One region of the Eubacterium limosum genome, then DNA from elsewhere that is predicted to be linked to it. Evidence: riboswitches for the same ligand, from Rfam matches in the RefSeq annotation. Region 1 holds a riboswitch; each other region holds the start of a gene.

What was found. Region 1 has a riboswitch for cobalamin ahead of B2M23_RS14745 (ABC transporter substrate-binding protein). Riboswitches for the same ligand answer to the same signal wherever they lie in the genome.
Region 2: it holds a riboswitch for cobalamin, as region 1 does, so the genes downstream of both, hemA (glutamyl-tRNA reductase) here and B2M23_RS14745 (ABC transporter substrate-binding protein) in region 1, are expected to answer to the same signal.
Region 3: it holds a riboswitch for cobalamin, as region 1 does, so the genes downstream of both, B2M23_RS15870 (DUF2115 family protein) here and B2M23_RS14745 (ABC transporter substrate-binding protein) in region 1, are expected to answer to the same signal.
Region 4: it holds a riboswitch for cobalamin, as region 1 does, so the genes downstream of both, B2M23_RS06750 (ABC transporter substrate-binding protein) here and B2M23_RS14745 (ABC transporter substrate-binding protein) in region 1, are expected to answer to the same signal.

What each region holds. Positions count from the first base shown of each region.
Region 1 covers NZ_CP019962.1:3,142,767-3,151,563, forward strand. The annotation lists gene B2M23_RS14730 (hypothetical protein) at 1-227, shown strand, start outside; gene B2M23_RS14735 (DUF6144 family protein) at 264-845, shown strand; gene B2M23_RS14740 (class I SAM-dependent methyltransferase) at 876-1,532, shown strand; cobalamin riboswitch at 1,584-1,759, shown strand; gene B2M23_RS14745 (ABC transporter substrate-binding protein) at 1,936-3,006, shown strand; gene B2M23_RS14750 (FecCD family ABC transporter permease) at 3,009-4,064, shown strand; gene B2M23_RS14755 (ABC transporter ATP-binding protein) at 4,064-4,837, shown strand; gene B2M23_RS14760 (glucose-6-phosphate isomerase) at 5,101-6,441, shown strand; gene B2M23_RS14765 (sodium-dependent transporter) at 6,837-8,189, shown strand; gene putP (sodium/proline symporter PutP) at 8,342-8,797, shown strand, end outside.
Region 2 covers NZ_CP019962.1:2,432,493-2,441,289, forward strand. The annotation lists gene B2M23_RS11500 (GntR family transcriptional regulator) at 1-463, opposite strand, end outside; gene B2M23_RS11505 (helix-turn-helix domain-containing protein) at 1,110-1,451, shown strand; cobalamin riboswitch at 1,653-1,835, shown strand; gene hemA (glutamyl-tRNA reductase) at 2,002-3,258, shown strand; gene B2M23_RS11515 (precorrin-2 dehydrogenase/sirohydrochlorin ferrochelatase family protein) at 3,255-3,839, shown strand; gene hemC (hydroxymethylbilane synthase) at 3,836-6,250, shown strand; gene hemB (porphobilinogen synthase) at 6,270-7,235, shown strand; gene hemL (glutamate-1-semialdehyde 2,1-aminomutase) at 7,249-8,538, shown strand; gene B2M23_RS11535 (sirohydrochlorin cobaltochelatase) at 8,564-8,797, shown strand, end outside.
Region 3 covers NZ_CP019962.1:3,387,723-3,392,274, forward strand. The annotation lists gene B2M23_RS15865 (TIM barrel protein) at 319-1,284, shown strand; cobalamin riboswitch at 1,344-1,502, shown strand; gene B2M23_RS15870 (DUF2115 family protein) at 1,612-2,139, shown strand; gene B2M23_RS15875 (DUF2284 domain-containing protein) at 2,164-2,745, shown strand; gene B2M23_RS15880 (class B sortase) at 2,916-3,668, shown strand; gene B2M23_RS15885 (LysR family transcriptional regulator) at 3,734-4,552, opposite strand, start outside.
Region 4 covers NZ_CP019962.1:1,448,282-1,457,078, forward strand. The annotation lists gene B2M23_RS06730 (TetR/AcrR family transcriptional regulator) at 1-440, shown strand, start outside; gene B2M23_RS06735 (ABC transporter ATP-binding protein) at 431-1,327, shown strand; gene B2M23_RS06740 (ABC transporter permease subunit) at 1,320-2,126, shown strand; gene B2M23_RS06745 (SDR family NAD(P)-dependent oxidoreductase) at 2,323-3,093, shown strand; cobalamin riboswitch at 3,154-3,333, shown strand; gene B2M23_RS06750 (ABC transporter substrate-binding protein) at 3,445-4,461, shown strand; gene B2M23_RS06755 (FecCD family ABC transporter permease) at 4,477-5,562, shown strand; gene B2M23_RS06760 (ABC transporter ATP-binding protein) at 5,562-6,329, shown strand; gene B2M23_RS06765 (MATE family efflux transporter) at 6,421-7,764, opposite strand; gene B2M23_RS06770 (MarR family winged helix-turn-helix transcriptional regulator) at 7,874-8,326, opposite strand; gene B2M23_RS06775 (CHC2 zinc finger domain-containing protein) at 8,670-8,797, shown strand, end outside.

The DNA of each region.
Region 1 (8,797 bases):
AGCGGGACTTTCAACGGCGGTTTGGCTGGGAGCTTCTCGAACTGACATATGAGGACTGCGGTGTTTTGGAAAATGGAAAAAGCGCCGTATTTTTTAAATCAGTGATCCGTACCGGCTTTCTGACAGATGGCAGCGTCCCGCCGCGCAGTATGGTGTATTGGGGCTTTTGGGCCGCTCCAAAACCTAAAGGCAGTGGCTGGTATGTGGTGAGCTGTGGGTATGGGTAAAAGCCGGTCCTCAGAGATTGATAAGCGAGGTGAAGCATGAAAAATTTTAGTATGCCGGAAACGGTCAGTCCGTTTTTGGAGCAGGAGGAGCTGGAACGGTTAAGCCAGAGCCTTGAGAAAAACGTCTCCCGGGAAGAGGCAGAGGCATTCCTCCGCCGGGTCCCGCTGCGGTCAGGGGCAGCGCCTGAAGAGAGAGCCAGGTGGGTTGAGCGCCTGGCAGAGGAGCTGGAGACAAACTTTGACCAGGAGACCATTGTCAAAATAAGAATGGGCTGCCACTGCAACGAAAACGGCCGTCTGGAGGAAACCGCCGAGACTTTCAAGGCGTTATACCAGTCCAAAGGGCAGGATCTGGAACGCTTTGTCAGCCACCTCAACGAGAGTGGGGCAGGCTGGCGCATCGAGGGCGGCGCACTCTATACCAGGATGTTTACCTGCGAGTGCCCCATGCTGGAAAAGGCCGGGACCTCCCCATCGCTGACCTGCTGCTATTGTACTGCCGGGTACAGCAAAGCCTTCTTTGAAGCCATATTTGAGCGCCCGGTGGAGGTCGAGCTGCTCCAGACCATCAAGCAGGGGTATGACTCCTGCCTGTTGAAGGTTACAGGAATCCTTTAAATTAAAACGGATAAAAGGAGGAGAAAATCAATGCAGTCTAAAGCATGGGACTGGGAAAAGAACCAGTCGGATTACTGGCTCATCCCCTGCGTGGAGAGCCCCTATCTCGCGGAACGCTGGCAGGCGAAGGGCTTCCTGCGGTTTCTGGATCTGGGCTGCGGCCTTGGGCGGCACGCGGTATATATGGCTAAAAAAGGCTTTGAGGTAACCGCCGCAGACCTGTCCGAATACGGTATCGAGCACACAAAAAAATGGGCCGGGGAGGAGCAGGTGCCGCTCACTGCCTGCGTGGCGGACATGCTGTCCCTGCCCTTTGAGGACAACACCTTTGACTGCGCTATGGCCTACAATGTTATCTACCATACCGATATTCCAGGCTTTCAGGCCGCCCTGGCGGAAATCCGCCGGGTGTTAAAGCCCGGGGGCGAGCTGTTCCTCACGCTCATCTCTAAGAGTACCTATGGTTACAAACAGGCAGACAGCAGCCGGCGTGTTGACGCCAACACCCTGCTCTCGGAAAAAAGCGATACGGAGACGGGCGTGCCGCACCTCTATGTGGACCTGGCAGATATAAAACGCTTTTTTAAAGCCTGGCACCTTGAGGACAGCTTGAGAGAATCCTGCGTCTATAACCCTGAGGAGCCGCAGTATTACAGCAGCCACTGGAGCCTTACCGTCAGAAAATAAATCCGTCCGATTGGATATTGACAAGTATAATAGAAGCAGGTATAATGATAAAAACAGAATAACCTTTGAGGTGCTTAGCAATAAGAGAATAGGGAAACCGGTGTGAGTCCGGTGCGAACCCATCACTGTAAACAGGGACAAAGCCTGAAAAGCCACTGGAGCAATCCGGGAAGGCGGGCCGCGGACGAGCTGTAAGCCAGGAGACCTGCCTTAAAGAAGAAATACGTGCAGGGGGAGAATGCAGCGGCGTGTTTGAATAAATGAAATCTCGGAAAATGGGACCGATGAGCAGAGTGCTTATCGGTTTTTTTATTTGCCGAAAAGTTAGATACGTCTGCGTTTTCTGGGAGATGTTGACATCCAAAAGGATTTAACATAAATTTTTAATTTAATGGAGGAAAAAATGAAGAAGAAAGTGATTGCACTGATGTGCGCGTTGCTTCTGCTGGTTCCGGTCTTTGCCGGGTGCAGCCAGAGCGGGGATTCGAGTGAGGCGAAAAGCATTACCGTGGTGGATGATACCGGGCGCGAGGTAACCATTCCCCAGCCCCTTGAAAAGGTTGTGGTCGCCAACCGCTACAATTCTGAGCTGATCCGCGGGATCGGCGCCATCGACAAGGTGGTGGCGGTGGATAAGAACACAGCCCAGGACCGCGTGTACTGGAGCCAGTTTGACCCGGATAATGTTATCGGCAAGGGACAGAGCGAGCTGAATTATGAAAAGATTGCCGAGCTGGGCGCCCAGGTACTCATCACCCCGGACAACGGCACATGGGAAGAGGACATTAAAAAGCTGGAGCCTTTCGGCATTCAGGTTGTCGTGGTATCCGGCTATAACAATGCCGAGCTGCCAAAGGAAATCGAGATTCTGGGCAAGCTGTTCGGCAAGGAAAAGGAAGCCGAGAAGCTGACGAAATTCTACCAGGATAACATGGATATGGTGGCCGAAAAAATCAAGGACGTCAAGGGAACGAAAAAAGTGTACTGGGAATACGGTGACCCGAATACCACCTGCATACCGGGAACCAGCAATGACGGCTGGAACAGCATGCTTTTAAACGCCGGGGCTGTCAATATTTTTGGCGATCCCACCATTACCGGCAAGACCATTGACCCGGAAAAGATTCTGTTAGAGGACCCGGACCTTATCATCAAGACTTCATCCGGCCCGGCCCTCAAAAATACCGGCGTCTACACGCCGCCCACAGCGGAGGACTACAGCACCATCTCCACCGAAATGCTGAGCCGCGCAGGCTGGTCCGATCTAAAGGCGGTCCAGAATGACGATTTCTATGTGACAACAGGCTTCTGCGCCGGCGGACTGGGCAAAATGATCGGGACGGTTTATACCGCGAAATGGTTATACCCTGAGCAGATGAAGGATGTTGACCCCGACGCGATCTTTGACGAATGGATGGAAATCCAGGGGGTTGATCCGATAGAAGGGCATGTTTTCCAGGTTAAGCATCAATAGTGATGGAAAAGCAGCAGACATTAAAAGCCTATCATAAAAAAAGAGCGGCGTTGATGCTGGCAGCAGTGATCCTTTTGATCATTGCTGCTTTTTCCAGCTGCTTTGTCGGCGTTGCCAATGTGACTGTGGGGCGGGTGTTCGCGACCCTGCTGCCCGGCGGCCACTTTATGGGCGCGGCGGCGCTGAACCAGACCGAGCTCACTGTGCTCATGCAGCTGCGCCTGCCGCGCATTACCATGGCGCTGGTTTCCGGCATCGGCCTGGGCATCAGCGGCCTGGTCATGCAGGCCATCACCGGCAATAAGATGGCCAGCCCCTTTACCACCGGGCTTTCAAACGCCGCGGCCTTCGGGGCTTCGCTGGCCATTATTTTTGGCTTTATGCCCTTTGGCAGCAATCAGGTGGGCACTGTCATGATGGCCTTTGTGCTGGCCTTTATCTGTGCCGCCATGGTGTACGGCATCGCCTCGGCCAAGGGCATGGGAAAAACGACGATCATCCTGATCGGCATTGCCCTCAACTATTTCTTTTCAGCCCTGAATGCCAGCATGCAGTATGTGGCCAACGAGCAGCAGCTCTCCGCCATTGTCCACTGGACCTTCGGCAGCCTTTCGGAGATCACCTGGGAGCAGATCCTCGTGGTCAGTGTTATTCTGCTCCTGACTTTTCCGTTTATCGTCCGTTTTGCCTGGCATTACAACCTTTTATCCACCGGGGATGAAAGCGCGGTGGCCCTGGGCGTCAATGTCATGCGGCTGCGGCTGCTTTCGGGCATTGCGGTCACGCTCATTTCATCGGCCATTGTCAGCTTTACAGGCGTTATCGGTTTTGTGGGGCTGGTGGCGCCGCATATCGCCAGGCTTCTGATCGGCGGCGACTACCGGGCGCTCATACCGCTCACCGCCCTCTCGGGCGCGATCCTGCTCATCGCCGCGGATACAGTGGGCCGTGTGGTCGTCTCACCGGTGATCATCCCGGTGGGCATTGTGGTCTCCTTTATCGGGGTGCCGGTGTTTATCTATTTAATTGTAAAAGAACAGAAAGAGCGGTTGGTCTGATGAAAATTACAATCAGAAATTTAAGCTTTGGCTATCGAAAAACCTGTATTTTAAAAGGCGTTAACATCGAGGTGGCGCCGGGAAGGCTGTGCGTGCTGCTGGGGGCAAACGGGGCCGGTAAAAGCACGCTGATCAAGTGTGTCAACGGGATCCTGAAGCCCGAAAAAGGGGAGATATACCTGGATAGCACCGACCTTCTGAGGCTGCCGCAAAAGGAAAAATCCAAGCTCATCGGCTATGTGCCCCAGAGCACCGAGGTGGAGGACAGCGGCCTGAATGTTTTTGAGATGGTGCTGTCCGGGCGTGTGCCCCATATGAAGGGTAAGATGAAGGACGCCGATTATGAGATTGTACGGTCCGTTCTTGAGAAAATGTCGCTCAGCGATTACAGCACCAAGCTTTTAAACCAGCTGAGCGGCGGCGAGCGGCAGCGGGTTTTTATCGCCCGCGCCCTGGCCCAGGAGCCTGTGGTCATGCTTCTGGACGAACCCACCAGCAACCTGGATTTGCGGTACCAGCTGGAAACCATGGAGATTGTCCGGGGCCTCTGCCAGGATAAGGGAATGACGATTATGGCGGTTATCCATGACGTCAACACCGCGGTCACCTTCGCTGACCAGGTGGTGCTCATGAAGGACGGGAACATCCACGCCACCGGACATCCCGACGAAATTCTGAACACAGAAAGTCTGGAGCATATTTTTGATGTCCGCGTCGAATTCGCGGCCTATCAGGACAAGCAGTATGTGATTCCCAAGCGGTGCGCGGGTTAAAAATTAAGCGAATACACATTTACCCGGCAGGCGGTCAATAAAAAACAGTCTGGCGGGTATATTTTTTAAAGAAAGGCTTTTAAATCCGGTGAAATTTATGCTATAATAGGCATGTAAAACGATTACTATCTTGTGCTAAAATAAATAATTGTAAATTCGGTGATTTTGCTTGATCTTTTCGCCGCTTATATTACAATTATAAGGTAACCGTACAAATAGTGAAAACCGATGTTTAAATTAATTATTTATCAGGAGGATAAAATATGAGTATTCGATTTGATTATTCCTATGCGGGACTGTCTCAGGAAGAATTTGACAACAAGGCGGCACAGATCAGCCTGGCGGACAAAATGTTAAAGGAAAAAACAGGCGCTGGCAGTGATTTTTTAGGCTGGTATGATTACCCGGTGGCTTATGATAAGGAAGAGTATGCCCGTATCAAAAAAGCGGCTGAAAAAATCAAGGGTTCCTGCGATGCGTTTATCGTCATTGGCATCGGCGGCTCCTACCTGGGCTCTAAGGCTGTTATTACCGCGCTTACGAGTACTTTTTTCAATGAAGAAACAGACCGAAAAGCTCCTAAAATTTATTTCGCCGGTGAAAACATCAGCGGCAAATATATGAAAGACCTCATCGACCTGGTCAAGGATCAGGATATCTGTGTCAATGTTATCTCTAAATCCGGCACCACGACCGAGCCGGCCATCGCTTTCCGTTTCTTTAAGGAAATGCTGGAAAAGAAATACGGGAAGGACGGCGCCAAGGACCGTATCTTTGCCACCACAGACAAGGAGAGGGGCGCCCTTAAGTTCCTGGCCGACCAGGAGGGCTATGAAACCTTTGTGATTCCGGACGATGTGGGCGGCCGTTACTCGGTTTACAGCGCTGTCGGCCTGCTGCCCATCGCTGTCGCGGGGATTGATATCGACGCTTTCATGGACGGTGCCAAATCCGGCTATGAAGAATACGGCGTGGATTCTCTTGCCGATAACGCCTGCTACCAGTACACCCTTTACAGAAGCTGCCTGTACAACCGCGGCAAGGCCATTGAGATCCTGGTGGATTACGAGCCCTCCCTGCGCTACTTCTCCGAGTGGTGGAAACAGCTTTACGGCGAGAGCGACGGCAAGGATGGCAAGGGCCTGTTCCCGGCGTCTGTCCATTTCTCGACTGACCTGCACTCTGTGGGGCAGATTATCCAGGACGGCCATAAAAATATTTTTGAAACCATTCTGGCAGTGGACGAGCTGGACGGCGATATGATGGTGGGGCATGAGGAAGCAGACCTGGACGGCCTGAACTACCTCGAAAACCGCACCATGCAGGACGTCAATGAAAAGGCCTTTTTGGGCACACTGCTGGCGCATGTCGACGGCGATGTGCCAAACGGCATCATCTACCTGTCCAAGCTGGACGCTTTCCACATCGGCAAGCTGGTCTACTTCTTTGAAAAGGCCTGCGGCCTGGGCGGCTACCTCCTGGGCGTTAATCCCTTTAACCAGCCGGGTGTCGAAGCTTACAAGAAAAATATGTTTGCCCTGCTTCACAAGCCAGGCTACGAGGAGCTGACCGAAGCGCTGGAAAAACGCCTTCCCAACAAATAAAAACACGAACAGAGATCGGCGCAAAATTGTGCCGATCTCAGGCTGTCACAAAAGGCACGGCCCGGGGCTGTGCCTTTTATCCAGATAAGTAAAAAGGTCCAGACGCTGTGGTAAACGGCCAGGAATCGTGCCGCATTATCGTAACAGCCGGACACTGGCGAGATCAGTTATCCACGTTAGAGAAGAAGCAATTCGTGTAAGGGCAGTGCCCGCAGGACGCTTTTTTCTTCCTTGGGTAAAAGGCTTCGCCCCTCAGATTTTTTTAACATGCAGAGATCGGCGCAAAATTGCGCCGATCTTTTTTTGTGCGTCTGTGCCCGCCCGATGTTAAAACACCATTGGCAGAACAGGAGGATTATGGTAAGATAAAGAAATTGGAAGTTAAAGGAGGAATTATGGAAAAAAACGAAAATCAGATGTCCGAGAGCAGGCATACCCATCAGAACGGCGGCTTTACCAACAGCCTTGGGTTTGTGCTGGCCTGTGTTGGCTCCGCCGTTGGGCTCGGCAATATCTGGATGTTTCCCTACCGGGTAGGGCAGTACGGGGGCGGCGCATTTTTAGTGCCTTATATTTTATTTATTGTTATTTTCGGCCTGGTGGGCCTCTCAGCAGAGTTCGCCATCGGCCGGCGCGCAAAAACCGGAACCCTGGGAGCCTATGAGTATTGTTTTAATAAAATCGGAAAAGGGAAGCTGGGTTACATTCTGGGCTGGATTCCGCTGCTGGGATCTCTTGGGATTGCCATCGGCTATGCCATTATCGTGGGGTGGATCATCCGCGCCCTGGCCGGTTCGGTCACCGGCGCCATCCTCAACACAGACGCGGCGGTTTACTTCAGCCAGGCGACAGGCAATTTCGGCAGTGTGCCGTGGCACGTGCTGGTCATTGTCATCGCAGCGGGCATTCTCATGTTCGGGGCCACTAAGGGGATCGAGAAGATCAACAAGGTTTTAATGCCGTCCTTCTTTATTCTCTTTGCCATCCTGGCCATCCGCGTGGCCTTTCTTCCGGGTGCGGTCGAGGGATATAAATTTCTGTTTATGCCGGAATGGAGTGATCTGCTGAAGGTAGATACCTGGGTTATGGCCATGGGCCAGACGTTTTTCTCGCTGTCCATTACAGGCTCAGGCATGATCGTCTACGGTACCTATCTGAACAAATCCGAGGATATCCCCAAGGCCTCCATGCGGACGGCCATGTTCGACACCCTGGCGGCCATGCTGGCAGCGCTGGCTATTATGCCCGCTGTTTTTGCCTTTGGCATTGAGCCCAACGCGGGCCCGCCGCTTATCTTTATCACGCTGCCCAACATCTTTAAGCAGATGCCTTTCGGCCAGCTCTTCGCGGCGGTGTTTTTCCTGTCGGTGGCCTTTGCGGGCATTACCAGCCTCATCAATATGTTTGAGGCAGTGAGCGAATCGCTCCAGACCCGCTTCAAGCTGCCGCGCAAGGCCGCGGTTGCCATCTGTGCGGGTGTGGCGCTGCTCGTCGGGATTTTCCTTGAGGCAGAGCCGAATGTTGGCTCCTGGATGGATTTCATTACCATTATTGTCGTGCCCTTCGGCGCAGTGCTGGGCGCGGTGTCCATCTACTATGTCCTGGGCTACAGGGACATCAAGCAGGAGCTGGAGCTGGGAAGAGAAAAGCCCCTGGGCGCTTATTTCGGCCCACTCGCCAAGTATGTTTATGTGCCGCTGGCAGTGGTTGTATTTATACTCGGCCTGGTCTATGGCGGTATAGGCTGATCCCTTTAAAAGCCGGAGAAAGACAAGTTTCTCCGGTTTTTATTTTTGAGGACTTATGCATAAAAATGAAAGAATATGCAAAATTGCTTTACTTTAACCAAGTTTTCTAATAAAATAAGTACATTAATATTTTTTTAAGGAAGCGAGGAGTTATGAGTACGATATTAAATCCTGAATTTATTATTTTTGTGATCTATCTCATCATGCTGGTTGGCATAGGACTCTATTTCTACAAAAAGACCTCGAGCATTGAGGGGTTCCTTTTGGGAGACCGCGGTCTGGGCAGCTGGGTTACCGCCTTTTCTGCACAGGCCAGCGACATGAGCGGCTGGCTGCTGATGGGATTGCCCGGCGCCATTTACCTGGGCGGCATGCCCGAGGTATGGATCGGCATTGGCCTGTGTGTGGGGACAATTTTGAACTGGAAGTTCGTGGCCGCGCGCCTGCGGACCTACACAGAAAAAACCGATTCCCTGACCCTGTCCACCTTTTTTGAAAGACGGTTTAAAGACCCGACCGGAGCGATTCGTGTGATTTCTGCACTGATCATTTTAATCTTCTTTACCATTTATTCATCCTCCGGTATGGTGGCCTCCGGCAAGCTGTTC
Region 2 (8,797 bases), 710 kb from region 1:
CTGTTCTTCTCAGGATATTCCGGATGAAGCGGCAGTGAAAAGCAAACAATTCGATCGGGTTGGAAGAATCCAGATTGTCGGTCATTTCGTAAAGGGTCATATAATCCTCACTGTTGCATTTAGAAGCGCCGTGTGTAATGATGCTGGGTAAAAGGATAGAAAGCATCCGGTATGTATCACTGATGCCGTGACACCGGTTTTTAAAGCGTTTTTCATAAGCTGCGCGGTGCTCTGGCAGGCGGCTGTCAAAGATAACCTGAGCATTTTTACCGTGGGAGCAGAAAATAAGATTGTTGTCCTGCAACAGACGCAGGGCCTTTCGAACGGAATTACGACTGGCACCCATTTGTTTGCTGATTTTAGGTTCAGATGGCAGGGTATCACCCAGTTTTAATTTGCCGTTGTAAATATCATCCTCAATCTTTCTGCAAATAAATAGATACAATGGAATTTCTTTTTTCAAAATACAATCTCCTTTGGGGGTATTTTAATAGTATAACATCATTTAGTAAAAATCACATTTAAATTGAGAAAAAATTATAAAGAAATTCTCTTTTGCTTAACCTTTACCATATCGGAATTAGATGTAAGAGCCTCAAAATGAGGTGTACCCATTTTGAAGAGAATTAAACATAGAAAAAATATTTTGATGGTAGTAGAATACTGAAAATATTCTAAAATGGGTTTTTCACATTGTGAATTCGGGTAAAAATAAAAAAACGAATAAAAAGGATATAATTGGTTGAATTAAAATGATAACTTCAATTGCAGATAAAAAGTTTTTAAATAAAGAGATTGCTTTGACGGGAGATTCGATTTATAATAAAGTATATATATTGGGAAAACTAAATAAAAATTGCGGCATCCGGAAAGTGCTGGCACACTTATCCGGCTTGCGCAGGTGCACAACCACCATACACAACGGCCCTGGGGGGCACGTACCGCATTACTTATTATAGGCTATTTTTGTGCTAAAAACAAGAGGACACCCTATAAATAAGTGGGCTTATTTGTGTTAGCATTTTATAAAAGTGTCATATAACTGTGCATGGTTGGTTTAATCCTGCACAGTTTTTTATTTGGTTTTCCCTGAAATTTAGGAGAAGACAATGGAATCAAGGTTAGATCAAAAGGCAATTGGCCAGCGTATCCGGCAGCGTAGAACTTTTTTAAATATGAGCCGCGAGGATTTGGCGCGAAAAATAGGGATTACACAGACTTTTTTAACGGACATTGAGCTGGGAACCAAAGGCTTTTCTCTTAAGAGTCTTGAACGTTTCTGCGAAGCGTTAAAAATGTCTTCAGACAGCATCCTGTTTGGCAAAAGCCTGGATGAGAAAGAAAAAAACACTGCATTGCTTGATATTCTAGAGCATTGCCCTGATGAAAAAAAGGAATACGCAGAAAGAATGATGATGCTCTTTTTAATGAGCCATGAAACAGAAAACTAGCGTGAATGTGTAAAATGACCGGACTCTGGAAAAAGAGACCGGTTTTTTATTGCCTGTAATCCGATTACAGAAAATATGTAGAATATTCGGTGAAATTGGCAAAAAACTGCTTATTTCCCATAAAAAGGGGTAGCGTCTGAGTCAGATTGGTGATATAATTGGAAACGAAAATTGAATAGGAAAGACTAATGTAAAATCTGTTTTGGATTCTTTCGTTTTTGCTCCGGTAAAAACAAAGGATAAAGGGAATCTGGTGAAAATCCAGAGCGATCCGGTCACTGTAATTCGTTAAGTCTCCTTATGATGCCACTGGAATGAAAACCGGGAAGGCGAGGAGAATATAATGCGATGAGTCAGGAAACCTACTAAACAGAGTGCTAATAATTACCTCCAGGGAAAAGGGAACTTAGTAACGTTAATTTAATTGTGGTATCCGCAGTAATCAGCGTGGATAAATAATTCTGTTGACAAACCTCTTTTTTTACGGAGACGTAATGAAGAGGTTTTTATTTGTTTTGAATGAATGTTTGATTGAAGGAGAAGGATTGAAATGAAGTTAGTTGTAGTGGGGATCAATCATAAAGACACACCTCTGGAAATCAGGGAAAAGGGTGCTTTTATCAAGCGGACCGTAAAAGAAGGTATTGCGAGCCTTCTGGAAGAGGCGTGTATCGAAGAGGTGATCATTCTTTCTACCTGTAATCGAAGCGAAATTTACGTGGCGACCCGTGACGTGGAAGCAGCAGGCCGGGCGCTGAAAAATTTTTATATCGAGGAGAAATCCAGGGAGCTGGAAAATTATCTGTTCTGTGAAAAGGGCAGAGAGGCCATCCTGCATCTTTACCGGGTAGTGACAGGGCTGGATTCGATGATTCTGGGTGAGGATCAGATCTTAGGACAGGTAAAGGATGCCCTTGAATTATCCCAGTCTGTTCACGGCTGCGGGAAATATTTAACCAAGGCTTTCAGAGAAGCCGTCACCTTTGCCAAGAAGGTTAAAACCGTTTATAAAATTTCCGAGACCCCGCTCTCCCTGAGCTCGACAGCGGTTAAGCATGTTAAAAGAACCTATGAGGACTATGCCGATAAAAAGGTGCTGATCATCGGTTCTGGAAAAATGGGGCTTCTGGCGCTGCGTTATATGGCGGCAGAGGGCTTTAACAGCGTCTATATGACCAATCGTACCTATCATCCGGGGGATGAGTACCGTGATATCTATGAGGGCGTCAACATGATCCGCTACGAGGACCGCTATGAAGCCATTGAGGATATCGATGTGATTATCTCAGCAACAGCCTCACCCCATGTGGTTTTAAAACGGGAGCTCATGCCAGAGCGCAAAAAGCCGCTCATGGCCATTGACCTGGCACTGCCAAGAGATATTGAGGAAGCCATCTCGGAAATGGACAGAGTCGAGCTGCTGACCATTGATAATTTTAAGGACATCATTGATGAAAAAATGCACTACCGTGAGCGAGTGGCAGAGAAGATCGCCCTCGAGATCGAAGAGGAAATCGACGGACTCATGGTCTGGATTACCAAGTCCAAGGTAGATAACATGGTGGCACATTTTAACCAGGTTTCCGGACAGCTGGCAGACGAAACCATTGAGATTCTCAACAAGCGCTATCAGTTTGAGGGGAAGGACAAGGAATTTCTTGAAAAAATTGTCCATTCAAAATTCCGTGAAATGGTGATGCCGTCCATCAAACAGCTGAAAACACTGGACAGCGAGGACGATATACTGCGCTTTGAGAAAACACTGGCCTTTTTATTTTCAGGCGGCAATGCGGAGGCGGCTCAATGAAAGGGCCGATTCTGCTCAACTTTAAAGGGAAAAAGGCCCTTGTGATTGGCGGCGGAAAGGTAGGGATGCGGCGCGCGGAAACCCTAGCCGGGTATGGGTGTTCTGTGACCTGCGTGGATAAAAACATGGAGGTTCCAGAAAAGCCGGTTGAGAACATCCGTTATATTAAAGCATACTGCCGGATCGAGACAGCCCTTGACGGCATGGATCTTGTAGTGGCGGCGACAGACCAGCGTGAGCTGAACGCCCAGATTCTTGAGAGCTGTAAAATACGCGGCATCTGGTGCAACGTTTCAGACGACCCGGAGCATTCTGATTTTATTTTTCCCTCAGTGGTAAGGCGGGGAGACTTGACGATCTCGGTCTGTACCGACGGCGCCAGTCCAACGCTGACTACCCAGATAAAAAGGGAACTGGAAGAAAAATACAATGAAAGCTACGCAGAGCGTCTCAGTCTGCTTAAACAGCTGAGGCTGCATATATTGAAAACAGAAACCTCACCGGAGGCAAAAAAGAGACGGCTCAAGGAGCTGACAGCGTTAACCATTGAAGAATTGCAGAGAGAAGTGGAGAAAATATGAAAATAATCGTAGGCTCAAGAGGCAGTAAGCTGGCAGTGGTCCAGACAAACTGGCTTCTTGAGGAATTAAGAAAAGCAAACCCGGAGGTCGATTTTGAACTCAAAATCATCAAGACAAAGGGCGATAAAATTCAGCACAAAGCCCTTGATAAAATTGGGGATAAGGGTATTTTTACCAAAGAGCTGGAGGATGCCCTCTTAAGCGGTGAAATTGATATGGCCGTTCACAGCATGAAGGATATGCCTTCTGCATTGCCCGAGGGGCTGACACTTTCTGTGCCGCCCATGCGGGAAGACCCGAGGGATGTGCTGTTGACACCGCATAAAATAAGCGCTGTCCAGGAGCTGCCCGAAAATGCAGTCATCGGTACTGGAAGCAAACGCCGGATTTATCAGCTGAAAAATATCCGAAAAGATTTTGAAGTGGTGGGAATCCGCGGAAATATTGATACCCGTATCCGGAAAATGAAAGAGCAGGGACTGGATGGCATTATTCTGGCGGCGGCAGGCCTTAAACGCATCGGCGTTTATGAGAGCGAGGATTATACCTGCCTCCCACTTGAACCATGCCAGTTTGTATCGGCGCCAGCCCAGGGGATTCTGGCAGTGGAAATCCGTGAGGATAACGAAACCGTCAAGGCACTCATGGAATCTGTCAGTAACCCGGTTACCAAGGCGCAAATGACAGCGGAACGCCAGTTTTTGATCAGCTTAAACGGCAGCTGCCATATCCCTATCGGAGCATACTGTGATGTGGAGGGTGAAAAATTGACCCTTTACGGACTTTTTGGCAACGAAGACGGCACGATTCTATATAAAGGACAGACAGAGGGAGCCCTGGGCGAGGAAGCAAAAATGGGAGACCGTCTGGCAAAGGAACTGAAAGAAATGGTAGAAGCAGAAATTAAGCCGGGCACGGTCTATCTGGCTGGCGGCGGCTGCGGTGATAAGGGACTGATCACCGTCAAAGCCATGGAAAAATTAAAAACCTGTGACGCGGTGGTTTACGACGCGCTGGTCAATGAGGAATTCCTGAAATGGACAAAACCAGAGTGTGAAAAGATTTATGTCGGCAAAAGAGCCGCCAACCATGCGCTGCCTCAGGATGAAATCAACGCTCTGCTGATCAAGCTGGGCAAGGAAGGCAAAAATGTTGTCCGCCTTAAGGGCGGCGACCCTTATGTTTTTGGACGCGGCGGCGAGGAAGGCGAGGAGCTCTACGACGCCGGAGTTCCATTTGAAGTGATTCCAGGGATTACCTCGGTTATCGGCGGCCTGGCTTACGCGGGTATTCCCATTACCCACAGAGACTGTGTCTCTTCCTTTCAGGTGGTTACCGGGCATCTGAAATCTGAGGAGTCTGAGCTGGACTGGCCGGTACTGGCTAAATCCAAAGGGACCATCGTGTTTTTGATGGGCGTCAAAAATCTTGAAAAAATCACCGGAGAGCTGATGAAAAACGGGATGGATAAAAATACGCCGGCGGCTGTGGTGCACCGCGCTTCTACGCCTTACCAGCGAGTGGTGGAAGGCACACTGGAAACAATCTACGGCATTGCCACAGAAGCCAGGATCACAGCGCCAAGCCTGATCGTAGTCGGCGATGTGGTGACCAAGCGTGAGAAGCTGCGCTTTTTTGACAGCAAGCCCCTTTTTGGAAAAAATATCGTGGTAACCCGCTCCAGAGAACAGAGCTCGAAAATGGTGGCGCAGATCGCAGAACTCGGCGGTAACGCCATCGAGTACCCGACCATCAAAATTGAGCCGATTCCTGAGAATGTCGATGCGCTGGCCGAGAACTTTGGATGTCTGGACAGGTACAGCCACATTATTTTTACCAGCACCAACGGCGTTGAAATTTTCTTCGACGCGCTGAAGGCCTCGGGCAGAGATACCAGAGCCCTCGGGAACATCCATGTGACAGCCATTGGCTCAGCAACAGCGGCGCTGCTTGCCGAGCAGGGGATCACCGCGGATTTTGTGCCGAAAAAATATGTCGGCGAAGAGCTGGTTGACGGTTTAATGCCGCTTTTGACAGAAACGTCGCGGGTATTGATCCCACGCTCCAAAAACGCCAGGATTTACGTGGTTGAGGAGCTCCGCAAGGTTTGCCCGGTGGATGAATTTCAGATTTACGAAACGGTCCGAGAGGACAACACCGACGTCGATGTGGCGGAAATGCTGAAAAATAAAGAGATTGACTACATTACCTTCACAAGCTCCACAACGGTGCAATATTTTGTGGAAAAAATTGGCAGTGAAAATGTGGATGATACTAAAAATGCAAAATGCGTTTCGATTGGACCTGTAACCTCAGACAAAATGAAAGAGCTGGGTTTAACGGTCGATGTCCAGGCAGAGGTTTATACCATTGCCGGAATGATTGAAGCGATTCTGAATATGGAAAAATAAAGAGAGGAAGTTGATTATTATGTTACCAACCCGATTGAGAAAAAACGCAGCGGTTCGTGATCTGATCCGCGAAACAGAATTATCCATGCGCGATGTGGTTTACCCGTTGTTTGTGGTAGACGGGGAAAACATTAAGCGTGAAATCCCGTCCATGAAGAGACAGTACCACCTGTCGCTCGATATGCTGCCAAAGGAACTGGATGAGCTGAAGGCGCTGGGCGTCCGTTACATTATTCTGTTCGGCGTGCCGGATGAAAAGGACGCGGAAGCAACACCAGCCTTTGTGGATGATGGGATTATCCAGAAGGCCATCCGCATTGTCAAGGAAAAAGATCCGGAAATGTACGTCATCACGGATGTCTGCCTCTGCGAATACAAGAGCGATGGGCATTGCTGCTTCTTCCACGATAACGGCGATATTAAGCGTGACAAATCGCTGGAAACCCTGTGTAAGGTAACCGTGAGCCATGCGAAAGCCGGCGCGGATATGGTAGCGCCCTCAGACATGATGGACGGCCATATCGAAGCCATGCGTAAAGCACTGGACGATACAGGCTTTGAAAGCATTCCAATTATGGGCTATTCCGCCAAATTCGCGTCTACCTTCTATGGACCGTTCCGCGACGCGGCAAACTCCGCTCCGGCCTTTGGCGACCGCAGAAGCTACCAGATGGACCCGGCTAACAGCGAGGAAGCGCTGAAGGAAGTCGTGCTAGATATCGAGGAGGGCGCAGACATTGTCATGGTAAAACCTGCAATGCCTTATCTGGATATCATTGCAAAGGCCAAGGAATTGTCTTATCTGCCAATGGCAGCCTACCAGGTCAGCGGCGAATACGCGATGATCCGGAATGCGGTAGACGCCGGCTTGTTAGATGAAAAGGCCATTTATGAGAGTATGCTGTGCATTAAACGTGCGGGGGCCAAAATCATCATCACCTATTTCGCAAAAGATTTAAAAGCATTGATTGAAAAATATCAGTAAAGGACAGAATAAAATGAAGCATACAAAGTCGACTGCACTTTTTGAAGAAGCGAACCGTGTTATTCCCGGCGGGGTCAACAGCCCCGTCCGCGCTTTTCAGTCAGTGGGTATGCCGCCGATCTTTATCGACCATGGAAAGGGCTCAAAGATCTATGATGCGGATGGAAATGAATACACTGACTATATCTGCTCCTGGGGGCCGCTGATTCTCGGCCATGCCGCGGATGCTTATTACGACGGCATCGATGAAGCGCTGAGAAAGGGCAACACCTACGGCGCGCCGACAGAAATTGAGATCCGCGTGGCGGAAATGATCATTGACGCTTACCCGTCTATGGATATGGTGCGCATGGTCAACTCCGGCACCGAGGCCACCATGAGCGCCATCCGCCTGGCCAGAGGCTATACCGGGCGTGAGAAATTCATCAAATTTGAAGGCTGCTACCATGGACACAGCGATTCTCTGCTGGTAAAATCCGGCTCCGGCACCCTGACCTACGGTGTGCCCACAAGCCCAGGCGTTACTGCTGGTACGGCCAAGGACACGTTGGTGGCAACCTACAATGACCTGGATTCCGTTAAAAAGCTTTTTGATGAAAACAAGGGAGAGATCGCCTGTGTGATCGTCGAACCGGTCGCGGGCAACATGGGTGTTGTGCCGCCGGACAGCACCTTCATGAAAGGCCTGAGAAAGCTGACCGAGGAAGAGGGTGCCCTGCTGATTTTTGACGAAGTCATCACAGGGTTCAGGCTGGCCTTTGGCGGCGCACAGGAGGTGCTGGGCATTAAGCCGGACCTTACCACACTCGGTAAGATCATCGGCGGCGGTATGCCGGTAGGCGCCTTTGGCGGACGGCGGGATATCATGGAAAAGCTCTCACCGCTCGGCCCGGTTTACCAGGCAGGTACCTTGTCCGGAAACCCCATCGCCATGAAAATGGGGCTCAACACCTTAACCTATCTCAAGGAACACCCAGAGGTTTACACCCATCTGGAAGACTGTGCCAGGCAGCTGGAAGCCGGTTTTAACAAAAATATTAAGGAAACCGGTGTTAAGGCAAAGATGGTGCGCTTTGGCGGAATGAGCGCCTTGTTCTTTACCGATCAGGAAATCAGTGATTTTAGCAGTGTGATGACCAGCGATACAAAAACCTACGCAAAATATTTTGCCGAAATGCTGAACCGCGGCAATCTGATGCCGCCGGCACAGTTTGAAGGGATTTTTGTCTCAGCCGCCCACACCAAAGCCGATATTGAAAAGACCATTGCCGACAATCTGGCTGCGCTTAAGGCGCTTGCATAGAGAATAAAAGAACAAGGAGTGCAGAATGCCCAAAAAAGCTTTATTAGTGATAAGTTTCGGGACATCTTATCGTGAAACCCGGGAAAAAACCATCGGAGCCATCGAGAGAGACTTGCAGAAAGGCTTTCCGGATTATGATTTCAGACGCGCTTTTACCTCGCGGATGATCATCAAGAAACTCAGAGAGCGTGACAATGAATATGTGGACATTCCCCACGAAGCCCTTGAAAAGCTGAAAAATGAAGGCTATACCGAGGTT
Region 3 (4,552 bases), 240 kb from region 1:
CAGTCAGACTTAATTTATTTTCGTTCATAGCCTGTAAGCATGGTCATGGCAAAGCAGAAAAGTGCGGCAAAAGCCCAAAAACGGTGCTGTTTCATCGTAAAACCTCCTTTCAGTCATCTATGCGAGTTTTTCCTATTAAAACTATTATACATAATAGACGTAAAAAATTCAATTCTTAAAAACTCCGATCCTGTTCAGAAGCAGTTTAAAACTGCAGAATTTTAAGAGGCGTTTGACAAAACAGAGTATGAGGGCTATGATAAAGACAAATCAGACACTGCATAATCTTGAAAATATATGAAAAGCGGAGCTGCCAGTATGAAAAAAATGATTAATATGACCGTGTTCAACCATGATATGGACCGGTTTGAAAACCAGGATGCCCTGAAAGACTTTTACAAGTCCCGCGGGCTGGACGGCCTGGAGCTTCAGGTGTTATGGAATGAGCGCCTTCCTGAGAAAATACCGCAGGAGGATGTTGTGGGGGTGCACCTGAGAATGTTTCCCTGTTGGATGGATCTTTGGCGTAATGACGAAGCAGCCCTGCTGAAGGAGTTTGATAAACCGGAAAACTGGGAGACATACTATGAGGGAAGGGATAAATCCTGTATCCTCAACCGTTTAGAAAAGGAGCTGGAAACAGCGCAGGCGCTGAACGCCGAGTATGTGGTGTTCCATGTCTCGGACTGCCGTTTTACAGAGACCTACCACAATGTATTTCATTACAGCGACGAGGCAGTGATTGACGCGAGCTGTGAGGTGATCAATACGCTTTTGGACGGTAAAAATTACACATTTAAATTCCTGGTCGAGAACCTCTGGTGGCCAGGCCTGACCCTTACCCGACCGGAAATGACGGAGCGGCTGCTGAGGGGAATACATACCGATAAAAAGGGGATCATGTTCGATACCGGCCATTTACTGCATACCAATTTAGAACTGAGGACAGAAAAGGAAGGCATTGATTACATCAACAAAATGCTTGATGCCCACGGAGTGCTTTGTGATTATATTTATGGAATGCATCTCCAGCAGTCACTCACAGGAGCGTATGTCCAGAGCATTGTTCAGAATCCGCCAGATTTAAAGGAGTCCTTTTGGGATCGCTTTTGGCAGTGTTCAGAGCATATTTTTAAGATTGACGCCCATTTGCCCTTTAGGCATCCTGAGGTAAAAGCGCTGATACAGAGAATATCGCCCGAATACCTGACGCTTGAACTTGTAAGCGCCGACTCAGCTGAGCATGGGCAGAAGCTGGATCAGCAGCTCCTTGCTTTAAAGTAGCATTCTCTGGCGCTTTTTCTTGACAAAGACAACAGAAAGCGATATGATAAAGAAAATTTAATAGCGAAACTGTTCTGTGTAATGGGAAAAGGGTGCGACTCCCTTGCTGTAATCGCAGCTGTAATGCAAAATGCCTCTCAGTAACCACTGCCTGCCGGCGGGAAGGGAGAAGGATGATATTGCAGAGCCAGAAGACCGACTCAGAAGCAGGTTCTTAAAGCTCCGATTTAGAGTAATAGGACAAACCACAGGCAGTCTTGTGTCTTTTTTACCTTCTCTGGATCAGGGAAGGTTTTTTTGTGGTCAAAGGAGCGGGAAAGGAGAAAAATGACAAAGTATGATTTGGTCCTTCAGCTTCAGGAGGAAGCAGAAATGTTTGATCTGGAAGTTTTGATGCAGCAGCGCGAGGAAGTACAGAAGGTTAGGTTCAGGCCGGGGACTCTGGCCCATCAGACCATGCTCAATACCATTTACAATGTAACGGCGCTGATCAGCCTGAAGACTGCAGTCCTGGATGACGGCTCCGCGAAAAGCGTCAGTGAAAAGAGGTTATACGCCTTTAAAGGACTGATTGACCAATACCTGGAGGATTATGCCCTTGGCGGAGCGTTACAGAAGAGCATGATCAGGCTTGCGTGCACTTATCTGGCTTTTATCGAAGAAAAACCGCTCCACCCCGTAGGAAGTCATTTCGACGGCCAGTTCCTGGAGCAGCAGTTTGATCAGTACTATTGCCCACAGAAGGCCAAGGAGCTGGGCAATCCAGACGCGCTCTGCCATTTCTGCAGTGCCCAATGCAAGGAGACGCTGGAGACCGGGGCCCGCGCTGCTGCGAAGAACTGCACCGGCGTTTAAACCCATTTTAGATTTGAGGTAGCAATGAATAATTTGAGAACAGCATATCATGCTGATGAAAAAATTGTGAATCATCCGGGCGTGTTCATGCATCCATCACCACAGGAAATCGGCGTAGAGGAATGCGCCTTTTCAACGACTGACCAGCTGCTTTTTTCAGACCAGACACGAACCCTGTGCCAACGCAACAGCTGCGGACAATTTAACGCGACCTGGGCGTGCCCTCCGGCTGTGGGAAGCTATGAAAGCTGTGTGATGAAATGCCTTTCCTATAAAAATGTGATGATTTTTTCTACCGTCGCGGATTTGAAGGGGCGATATAATGTGAGAGGCTGGCATGAAGCCCGCGTCAGGCATGAGACAGTCACCGACAGAGTCGCTCAGCAGTTTCGGACACATCGTCCGGACAGTCTCGTTTTATCGACAGAGGGATGTCTGGTCTGTGACAGGTGTACTTACCCTGATGAGCCCTGCCGGTATCCGGATAAGCTCTTTCCCTCGGTGGAGGGGTATGGGATCATCGTAATGGACATTGTGATTAAAACCGGTCTGCGCTATACCCACGGCTCCGAAACTCTGACGTATTTTAGCTTTATTCTTTTTTAAGACAGGCATAAAATCCTTTTTGTTATCATTTAAGTCTTTATCAATTTAGAAAGATTTGATATAATGAATAACCATAAAAGGAGGTGGAAAGCCTTTGGGTTTTAAAAATCTGAATGGACTAAAATATGGATGCGTAAGGACAGCAGGCTCGAAGGCTATAGAATATAAATATGACAAAAAAGAAAGTGAAGAAAAAAAGAAGCGCGGTGCGCATTGTTGGAGACATCGTCATCATTCTGATCATTCTCTCCCTTCTGGGGGCGGCAGGATGGATGCTCTATAAAGAGTTTTTCCCCAACAATACGCCGATCCTTAAAATGCAGGTTACAAACCGTGAAGATAACAGCATTGACTGGGCGGCACTGCGTGAGGTGAACCCCGAAACCGTTGGCTGGCTGAGCATTGAGGGGACAAATATTGATACCCCTGTGGTACAGACAACCGATAATGATAAATATCTGTACACCTCATTTAACGGAGAGTCGGATGAAAGAGGCGTGCCCTTTTTAGATATGAATTATAAATGGCAGCCTAAAAGCCAGAATTCTCTGATTTATGGGCACAGCACCATGCGCAGCGGTGTGCACGTTATGTTTGACGATCTGCTTTATTACTATAAAGATCCCAATTTTATCACAGAGCACAATAAAATTGTGTACAGAAGACCGCCGGAGCTGGGCGGTGACGGCGTGTGGGAAATTTTTGCCGTGCTGGTGGTTGAGCAGGATTATGATTACAGACAGCTGGAATTTGCCGACGACGAGAGCTTTCTGAGCTACTATCAAAACATAAAGAATCAGAGCATTGTCGCAAGCAATGTGAGTGTACAGCCGGGTGACGAGATCCTCACGCTGTCCACCTGTATCTTTAATGTCGGACTCAATGACGGCCGCTTAGCCGTTATTGCCCGCCGTGTTTCATAAAAAATCGCCTGGCAGAAGGTTACAAAAGCCGTATTCCTGTGGATACGGCTTTTTATTATGCTTTTTCAGTCCCATTTCTCAAAGGCTTTTATTTTTTCAGTCAGGACTTTTATGTATTTTTCGCCGATCGCGCTTAAGCTGTGCTCGTTTCTGAGAATATATCCGGCGTGGAGCCGCTGGTCATTATCCAAAAGACGGATAGCCCTTACTTCGCTCATGTTGGAATGCATACGGTCAGCGTCGCTGTTGGTCAGGTCCGGACCGATACTGAAACAGTTTGTGCCGCGGACCAGGGCAATTTTGGAGCAGCGGTCAATCACATGGATATTTTTATCCCAGATTTCATTGAACAGGATCTCCTCCGAGAAATGCATCATGCTGTCCTCCCCCTGGTCGTAAGTCACAAAAGGGTACTCCCTGAGCATATCCAGCGTCAGGGATGTATTGCCGCTCAAGGGGTGTTTTTTCCGCAGGAAAACATAGGTGGTGAGCTGTCCCAGCTCATAAAAGCTCAAATTGCTGGAATCAAGGAGCTTTTGCATGGTGTTGAGATAATGCTCGTTGATACACAGGATGCCAAGCTCACTGCGCCTGGACGCCACATCGTGTATGACCTCATGGGTCGGGCACTCGCGGATGGCAATGTCATAATGCCTGAGCTCAAGATCCTCGATAATCTGTATAAAAGACATGACCGAGAAGGGAAGCCGCTGAGTGGAGACGGAAAAACGCATGGGCACTGTTTTCCGATGCTTGTACCGCCTTTCAAGATACTCGCTTTGCTCAACAATATCCTTGGCGTGGTTTAAGAAGTCCTGTCCCTCAAAGGTGAGCTCAATGCCACGGTTGTTTCGTTTAAAAATTGAGATGCCGAGCTGCTGCTC
Region 4 (8,797 bases), 1.7 Mb from region 1:
AGTACCTGTTCCGGTATGGCAACGACGTGATGCGCGGCCATATCAGTGAGCTGCTGCCGCCCGATGAGTCCGATTTCTTTGAGATCTGGCTGCGCTCCCAGCGGGCTAAATCCGAGATTATCATGCGCAACCCTTATCTGATGGACTTCTTTATCCGGGTCTATTATGACAAGGCGCCAGAGAATGTGGGCAACATGAGCTTTTACGGCGACCTGGAGACAGCCAGCACCGCGGTGATCCTGGACCGGATCGACCGGAGCAAGTTCAGGGAGGAGACCCCGCCCGAGAAGGTGATCCGCTGGCTGATCTGGGCGGCTGAGGGCTTTATGAAACGCCAGAGCGACCTTGGCAGAGTGGACATTGAACAGCTGGATACCGAGTTTACCGAACTCGTTCTATTTATCAGACAACACTGCTACAAAGAGGAGGCATTACAATGATAGCAATCGAGCACCTGACCAGAGACTACGGCGAGGGCCGCGGGATTTTCGACTTATCCCTGGAGGTTAAGCACGGCGAGGTCTTTGGTTACCTGGGCCCCAACGGCGCCGGGAAAACCACGACCATCCGCCATCTGATGGGCTTTCTTTCGCCCAAGCGCGGCAAATGTGTGATCGATGGCCTGGACTGCTTTAAGCAGGCGGCTGAGATCAAGGAATTTTTAGGGTACCTGCCCGGGGAGATCGCCTTTTTCGACAGCATGACCGGCGTGGAGTTTCTGAACTTTATGGCCGAGATGCGGGGCATGAAGGACCGCGCGAAAATGGAAAAGCTCATCAGCTTTTTCGACCTGAACCCGAAAGGCAAGATCCGTAAGATGTCCAAGGGCACCAAGCAGAAGCTGGGCCTGGTATCAGCCTTCATGCACGACCCCGAGGTCCTGATCCTCGACGAGCCCACCAGCGGGCTGGACCCCCTCATGCAGAACCGGTTTATCCGTCTGATCCTCAATGAGAAGAAAAAGGGCACGACCATTCTCATGTCCTCCCACAGCTTTGAGGAGGTCGAGCGGACCTGTGACCGGGTGGGCATTATCCGTGCCGGGGAGCTGGTAGCCCTGGACAGCGTGGCCTCTCTCAAGGCAGAGCGCCACAAGGTCTACCGGGTCAGTTTCGCTACGGCCCAGGAGGCCGGAGACTTCGCGGCCCGGTGCAACGGCACCCGCCAGCTGAAAGAGCACCCCCAGCTCGTGGAGGTGCGGGTGGCAGGAAGCATGGACGGCTTTCTGAAAATGCTCACCGGCTACCACGCCATGGAGTTGGACACGGTCTCCCAGGATCTGGAGGATATTTTTATGCAGTATTACGGAGGTAAACATCATGCTTAGCGGGCCGCTTTTCAGAAAAACCTTTAAATCACAGCTCAAGATGCTTGTCATCTTCGCGGCCATTATGGCCATGTACATGGGCGTTGAGATCAGTATGTTCAACCCCGATTCCATGGACGGCATAAAAGAGATGATGGATATGCTTCCTCAGCAGATGATAAACGCCATGAACCTGGACGTGGGCGCTGAGACAAGCCTTGTGGGCTTTCTGGGCTCCTATTTTTACGGCTTTATCGTCATCATGGTGCCCATGATCTTTAACATCATCGCCAGCAATAACGCGGCGGCCAAGCTGGTGGACAGCGGCGCCATGGCCTGCCTGCTGTCTGCCCCAAACTCCCGGACCAAGGTGATCGCAACCCAGGCCGCAGCCCTGATCCTGTCCAATATCCTCCTCATGGCCTTTGTGACCGTTATGGGGATCGCGGTCAGCCAGGCCCTGTTCCCGGGCGATCTGGACATCCGCGCCTTTCTGCTCGTCAACGCAGGCGCCCTGCTCATGCAGCTGGCCGTCAGCGCCATTGGCTTCTTTGCCTCCTGCCTGTTTAATGAGAGCCGCCTGTCCCTGGCTCTGGGCGGGGGTTTGCCCGTACTGTTTCTGGTGCTCATGATGCTCTCCGGCGTCAGCGAGGACCTGGACGTTGTGCGCTACACGACCCTGTACAGCCTGTTTGACCCTGCCGAGATCATCGCAGGGGGCGATACCGTGGGCCTGTGCATGGCCGCCCTGGCCGCAGTCTCGGTGGTGCTGTATACCCTGGGTATCCTGATCTTCAGACGGAAGGACCTGCCGTTGTAAATATAAAAACAGACTGAGATCTGAACCTCAAAAGGCTCAAAACACGTATCCAAGGTGTTTTGAGCCTTTTGAGCCTGTATCTTGGGGTATTCTTATAAAAAAGGCACGCCCGGTTATTTTTTGCTGAAAGTGGTATGTACATAAAAAGGGCGCTGCCAGAGGCAGGCCTGAAGCACTGATGAAAGAAGGAGCGATTATGAGAATAGCCATTGTGACCGGGGCGTCCAGCGGGCTTGGACGCGAGTTTGTAAAACAGATCAGTGAACGTGAGCATCTGGATGAGATCTGGGCTGTTGCCCGGAGGCGGGAACGCCTGGAGGCGCTGGCCAGGGAAGTAAAAACACCGGTGAGGCCTGTAGTCATGGACCTGACAGACACCGGCAGCTTTCCGGAGCTGACAGCCCTGATGGCCGAGAAGCAGCCGGATGTGCGGCTGCTGGTCAACGCCGCGGGTATGGGTAAGTTGGGGAACTACGCCGAGGTGACCGAGGCGGACAGCAACGCTCTCATTGATTTAAACTGCCGGGGGGCAGTCGATATGACCCTGAGGGTACTGCCGTACATGCAGAAAGGCGCGAGAATTATGCAGATCTGCTCGGTGGCGGCCTTTATGCCCCTGCCCGGCATGAATCTGTACGCGGCCTCCAAGGCCTTTCTGCTCAGCTATACCAGGGCTTTGCGCTGGGAGCTGTTCGGCCGGGGCATCCGGGTGACGGCGGTCTGCCCCTACTGGATCAAAAACACCGAGTTTGTGCCGCGGGCCAGCGCCAACGCGGACCGTTCCGCGGTGCGCCACCTGCCCTTTGCGGGCACCGTCCAGACGGTTGTGCGCCGCTCTATGAGGGACAGCCGCCTGGGCGCGGCCGTATCCACACCGGGCCTCGCCAGCTTTGGGCTGCGGGTGTTTGGCAAAGTAGTGCCCCACGGGCTGGGCATGGCTTTCTGGAACGTGCTCAGGAAAGTCTGAGAAAATTCAGGCGCCGGCAGTTGACAATTTTGAAAAGTTCGCTTATACTAATATCAACAATTGAATCAAACCATTGAGGGTGCCTTGAAAAAGGAGAATAGGGAAACCGGTGCGAATCCGGTACGAACCCATCACTGTAAACAGGGACGCGCCGCAGTAAACCACTGGCCTCGGGCTGGGAAGGGAGCGGAGTGCGGAGGAGCTGTGAGTCAGGAGACCTGCCTTTAGTGTTACGCGCGTTTGTCCGGTGAGGGGATTGTCACTGAGAGAACCTGAGATAGGTAAATGGGAGCCTGTCGGCATATGTCGGCAGGCTCTTTTTATATGATTTTTTAAGAAAGAGGTAGAAAAATGAAAAGCTTGAAGAAACGGTTTTTAGGGATTGCCCTGTCCGCAGTGCTGGCGGCAGGCGTGCTGGCAGGGTGCAGCAGCGCAGGGGGAAATGACAGCGCCAGCCAGAGCGCCGGCACAGACGGCCATTATCCGGTCACCATCACCACCTACGATTACGACAAGCAGCCTGTGGAGATGACCTTTGAAAAGGCGCCGGAAAAGGTGCTGGCCGTATACCAGAATTCCATCGAGACCCTGCTGGCCCTGGGCCTGGAGGACAAAATTGTGGCTGCCAGCGGTCTGGATCACGAGGTGAAGCCAGCCTACAAGGACGCTTTTGCCAAGGTCAACTATCTGTCCGAATTTAAACCCAGCAAGGAAGCCGCCACCGCTCTGGAGCCGGATATGATCCTGAGCTGGACCTCCCTGTTCTCGGACAAGAACCTGGGCAGTATGAAGGAGTGGCAGAGCCAGGGCGTGAACAGCTACAACATGCTCAACAGCGGCGCAGTGTCCCCGAAAACACTGGACAACGAGTACCAGGATTTTGAGAACCTGGGCAAAATCTTTGACGTGGAGGATAAGGCCGGGGAACTGGTGAACGAGATCAAGGACGCTGTGAAACAGACAGAGACCTATGCCCAGAAGGAAAACAAGAGCCCCAAAGTACTGGTGATGGAGGACCAGAGCGGGCAGATTGTCAACTATGGGGCAACCACCCTGGCAGGCGACATGGTCACCAAGCTTAAGGGCACACTGGCCAGTCCGGACGCGTCCAAGCTGGGCGAGGAGGACGTGGTCGCTGCCAATCCGGAAGTCATTTTCGCAGTCTATATGGACCGTGACGACCAGGACATGGCCACCCAGACAAAGGACGCCATCATGAACAACGCGGCCTTTGCCGACATCGACGCGGTTAAAAACGGCCGGGTGATCCCCATCGAGCTGGGGCAGATGTACTGCAGCGGTGTGCGGACCATCGACGGCATTCACACCATCGCGAATGGGATGTACCCGGATTTAAACCTGAACTAGGGAGCGGGCTTTTTTATGAAACAAAGCGCACTGATCAAAGATAAAGGGCGGCTCCAGAGCCAGCCCTTTTATGTGTTTGTATGCCTGGTCATGCTGGGGCTACTGATCCTCTCAGCCCTGGCGGCGGTCACCATCGGCTCCATGGACCTGTCCATCCGGGATGTGTACAGCGTCATTGGCTACGAGCTCTTCCACCTGGACAGTCTGAGTGCCTACGCCAGGGGCGCGGCCCACAACGTGGTGTGGCTGATCCGCTTCCCGAGGGTGGTCATGGGGCTGGCTGTGGGCATGGGCCTGTCCATCTGCGGCGTGGTCATGCAGGCCATTGTCAAGAACCCGCTGGCAGAGCCCTATGTGCTGGGCATCTCCTCCGGGGCGTCACTGGGGGCGACCACAGCCCTGTTCTTCGGGCTGGGCGCTGTGCTCGGCGGCAGCGGTGTGGGCGTGTGCGCCTTCATCGGGGCCTTTCTGATCTCCATGCTGGTGGTGGCAGTGGCCAACATCGGCGGGCCGGCCAACTCCGTCAAACTCATCCTCTCCGGCATGGCCCTGGGCGCCCTGTGCCTGGCCTTCTCCAATTTTATGGTCTTTATGGCCAACGACCCCAACACCACTCAGCAGATCACCTTCTGGATGCTCGGCAGCCTGTCCGGGGCCAAGTGGGGCCCCACACTGGTCATCTTTGCCGTGGTGGCTGCCAGTACGCTCTTTTTCTGGAGCCAGCACCGCCCCATGAATCTCATGCTCCTGGGCGACGATGTGTCCATCACCCTGGGCACCAACCTGAACACCTACCGCCATGTGTACCTGGTCCTGACCTCGCTCATCATCGGCCTGTGCGTGTACGCCTCTGGGACCATTGGGTTCATCGGGCTGGTGGTGCCCCACGCGGTGCGCATGGTCTTTGGCACCGACCACCGCAAGCTGGTGCCCCTGAGCGCCCTGACCGGCGGCATTTTCCTGATCTGGGCCGACGTGCTGGCCCGCACCCTGCTGCCCGAGACCGAGGTGCCCATCGGGATTCTCGTGTCCATGGTGGGCGCGCCAGTGTTTATTTATATGATGATGCGTAAGAGCTACGGCTTTGGAGGTGGCGAATAATGGAAATCAGATCCCAGGATATTACCCAGACACTGGGCGGCTGTGAGATTTTAAAGGGCGTGAGCATTGACGTCCAGAGCAAAAAATTCATTGGGATCATCGGTCCCAACGGCAGCGGAAAGAGCACCTTTTTGAAGTGCCTGTACCGGACAGCCAGGCCCACCGGCGGCGTCATTTATTTTGACGGCGAGGCAGTGGACAGCCTCAGCTATAAGGAATCGGCCAGAAAAGTGGCTGTGGTGGCCCAGCACAATTACTATAACTTTGATTTTACTGTGGAGCAGGTGGTGCTCATGGGCCGGACTCCGCACAAAAAGCTCATGGAGCGCAACTATGCCGAGGACTATGCCCTGGCCCAGAAAGCCCTGGAAACAGTAGGCATGGAGGCCATGAAAGACCGGAACTTCTCCACCCTGTCCGGCGGCGAGCAGCAGCGCGTGATCCTCGCCCGCGCCCTGACCCAGGACACCCAGTGCCTGATTCTGGATGAGCCCACCAACCATCTGGACATTAAGTACCAGCTCCAGCTCATGAGCATTGTGAAAAAACTGAACATCACCGTCGTGTCCGCTATCCATGACCTCAACATCGCGGCCATGTACTGTGACGAGATCTATGTCATGAAAGACGGCCGCATCATCAGGAGCGGGCCGCCGGAGTCGGTGCTGACACCGGCGTTTATCCGGGAGGTCTACGAGATTCAGGCCGAGGTGATAAAGGACGCGAAAAGCGGCTTCCTGCACGTGCTGTATCAGCCGGAATTTTAAAACCATTCTGTAAAAAAGATGCTCAAAAGACTCAAAACAGCCGTCGTGGTGGTTTTGAGTCTTTTGAGCTTAAGGGCGCTGGTATGTTTTTTTATGCAGGTTTAAGCGCGGGTTCCCGCTTCCATAAAAACAGGGTGACCGCTGTGGCGCAGAGGTCCGCGGCCAGCTGGGCAAAAATCAGGCCTGTAAGACCCCACCGGCCTGTAAAAATAAACAGGAAGGGAATAAAGAAAATCCCCTGGCGGCAGACGCTTAAAATACCGCCCTGCTTCGCCTTGCCGGTGGCCAGAAAGTAGTTGCCGATGACAATCTGGAGCCCCAGAGTCATAAAGGCCACCCCATCCACCGACAGGGCGGTCCGGCCAATGGCCAGCACCTCAGCGGATTCCTGGTTGAACAGGTGGATCAGCGGCCCGGAAAAGACCAGGCACCCCAGGCCAAAGAGGATGTTGACCGCAGTGCTCCACAGTACGGCGGTGCGTGTGGCAGCGTTCACCCGGTCCCTTTGTCCTGCGCCAAAGCTGTAGCCCACCAGGGGCGAGTAGCCCTTTAAAAAGCCGTAGAGAGCGCTCACCTCCAGGGACATGAGCCGGTTGACAATGCCCATGGCCGCGATGGCCGCCTCGCCGAAGGGACGGGCTGCCACGTTGGTCAGGCCCACAGCCCCGCCGGACAAAAACTGAAAAAAGCAGACCGGCAGCCCGATCTTGACAATCTGGGCGTAAAGGGCCCGGGAGGGTTTGAAAAAGCGGGGCGACAGCGTCAGAAGGCTTCCTCCCCGGCGCAGACAGAACAGGTAAATCACCGAGGAGAGCATCTGAGAGATCAGGGTGGCTGCTGCCGCGCCCGCGACGCCCATGCCAGCGCCAAAGATCAGGACAGGGTCCAGCACCAGGTTGGTAAAGCCACCGGCCAGCATGGCCGCAGTGCTCATGGAGGCGGCCCCCTCGGCCACCAGAAGGTTATTGAGGATCATATTAAAAACATTAAAAACAATCCCGATAATATAGAGGATACCATAGGCGCGGGCATAGGGCAGGATGGAATCAGTGGCGCCCAGGGCGCCCATGAGCGGGTCAAAAAACAGGAGCATGGCGCCAGCCAGCAGGGCAATGACCGCCACCCCGGTGAGGATGGCCGTACTGCTGCAGGCCGCTACGGCCCTGTAATCTTTTTGTCCCAGGAGGCGCGAAATGTAGGAGCCTGCGCCCGACCCGAACAGCAGGCCGATACCCGTGCCCACCATGGTCAGGGGATAGAGGATGGAAACCGCCGCAGTCTCCAGAGTGCCCAGCCGCCCGATAAAAAGGGCGTCCACAAGGTTATAAAGCGCGGATACCAGCATGCCCGCCATGGTAGGGATACCCAGCCTCAGCAGGGCTTTTTTTACATCTTCTGTTTCCAGAAGGGCCAGTCTTTTTGAATTTTCATTCATGGGTGATTTTTCCTTCTTTCTGTTTAGGAGTTAAATATTTTAGGTGCTATAAAGTATAGATACTAAACAATAAGGGTAAAAAAAGAATCAGGGCGCCGCAGGGCGCGGCTCATTCCTTCAGCTTTTCGTCGATGGACGCCTCAAAGGCCGTCAGGTAAGCTACCATGCTGGTGTAAAGCGCGTCGGGCATTTCCTCCAGCAGCTTCTGGGCAGTGTCATTGCCCTCCTGGTGGTACGCCTGGTGCGTCTGGTAGTTGATCTGTCCGTCCTCAGTCAGGGAGAGGACCACCTCGGTGTCTGAATCCGGGGAAACCTTTTTTTCCACAGTGCCCTTGTCCACCAGCCGGTAAATCATCTGGGAGGCAGCCCCCTTGGTGACGCCCAGAACCTGGGCCAGGGTGGTGATGTTAATGCCCGGATGGTCGCCCACCGCGGCGATGGTGTGTATTTCAGCCTTGGTCAGCGGGATATCGGTACCGTAGGTTCTTTTTTTATTGTCCCACTGGTTATATTTGTGGATGATCCGGCCGATGAGCTCAATGATCTGGGAATGGTCTTTCATGTATATGCCGTCCTTACTGTTTTGTTTGCATACTGTATAGCAGCTATACTAAATATAAGCCTTTCCTGGGCTTTTGTCAACCGCAGTGTAAAAAATTAAGACTTTTACATAAAAAAAATAAAATATTATTTAAACATGTGCTCAAAAGACTCAAAAGCATAAAAATGGCTGTTTTGAGCCTTTTGAGCAGGTTTCTCTGAGGTGTAATAAAAAAATAGTCTGATAACAAAAGATTATCCATCAGTTAAACTTTTAACAATTGTTGACTTAAACAGCAGTTCATTATATAATGCAAACCATATCACGACGACGGTCGGATATAAAACTATTTTGAAGGGGTGTGTTGATAAAAAACTATCGATCAATCTTTGACGTGGTCAAGGAAGAAACCAATATTGTGACGGCTGCCCGCTTTTACGGGATGGCAGTTGACCGGCATGGGAGGGCGCTGTGTCCATTTCACAGCGACCA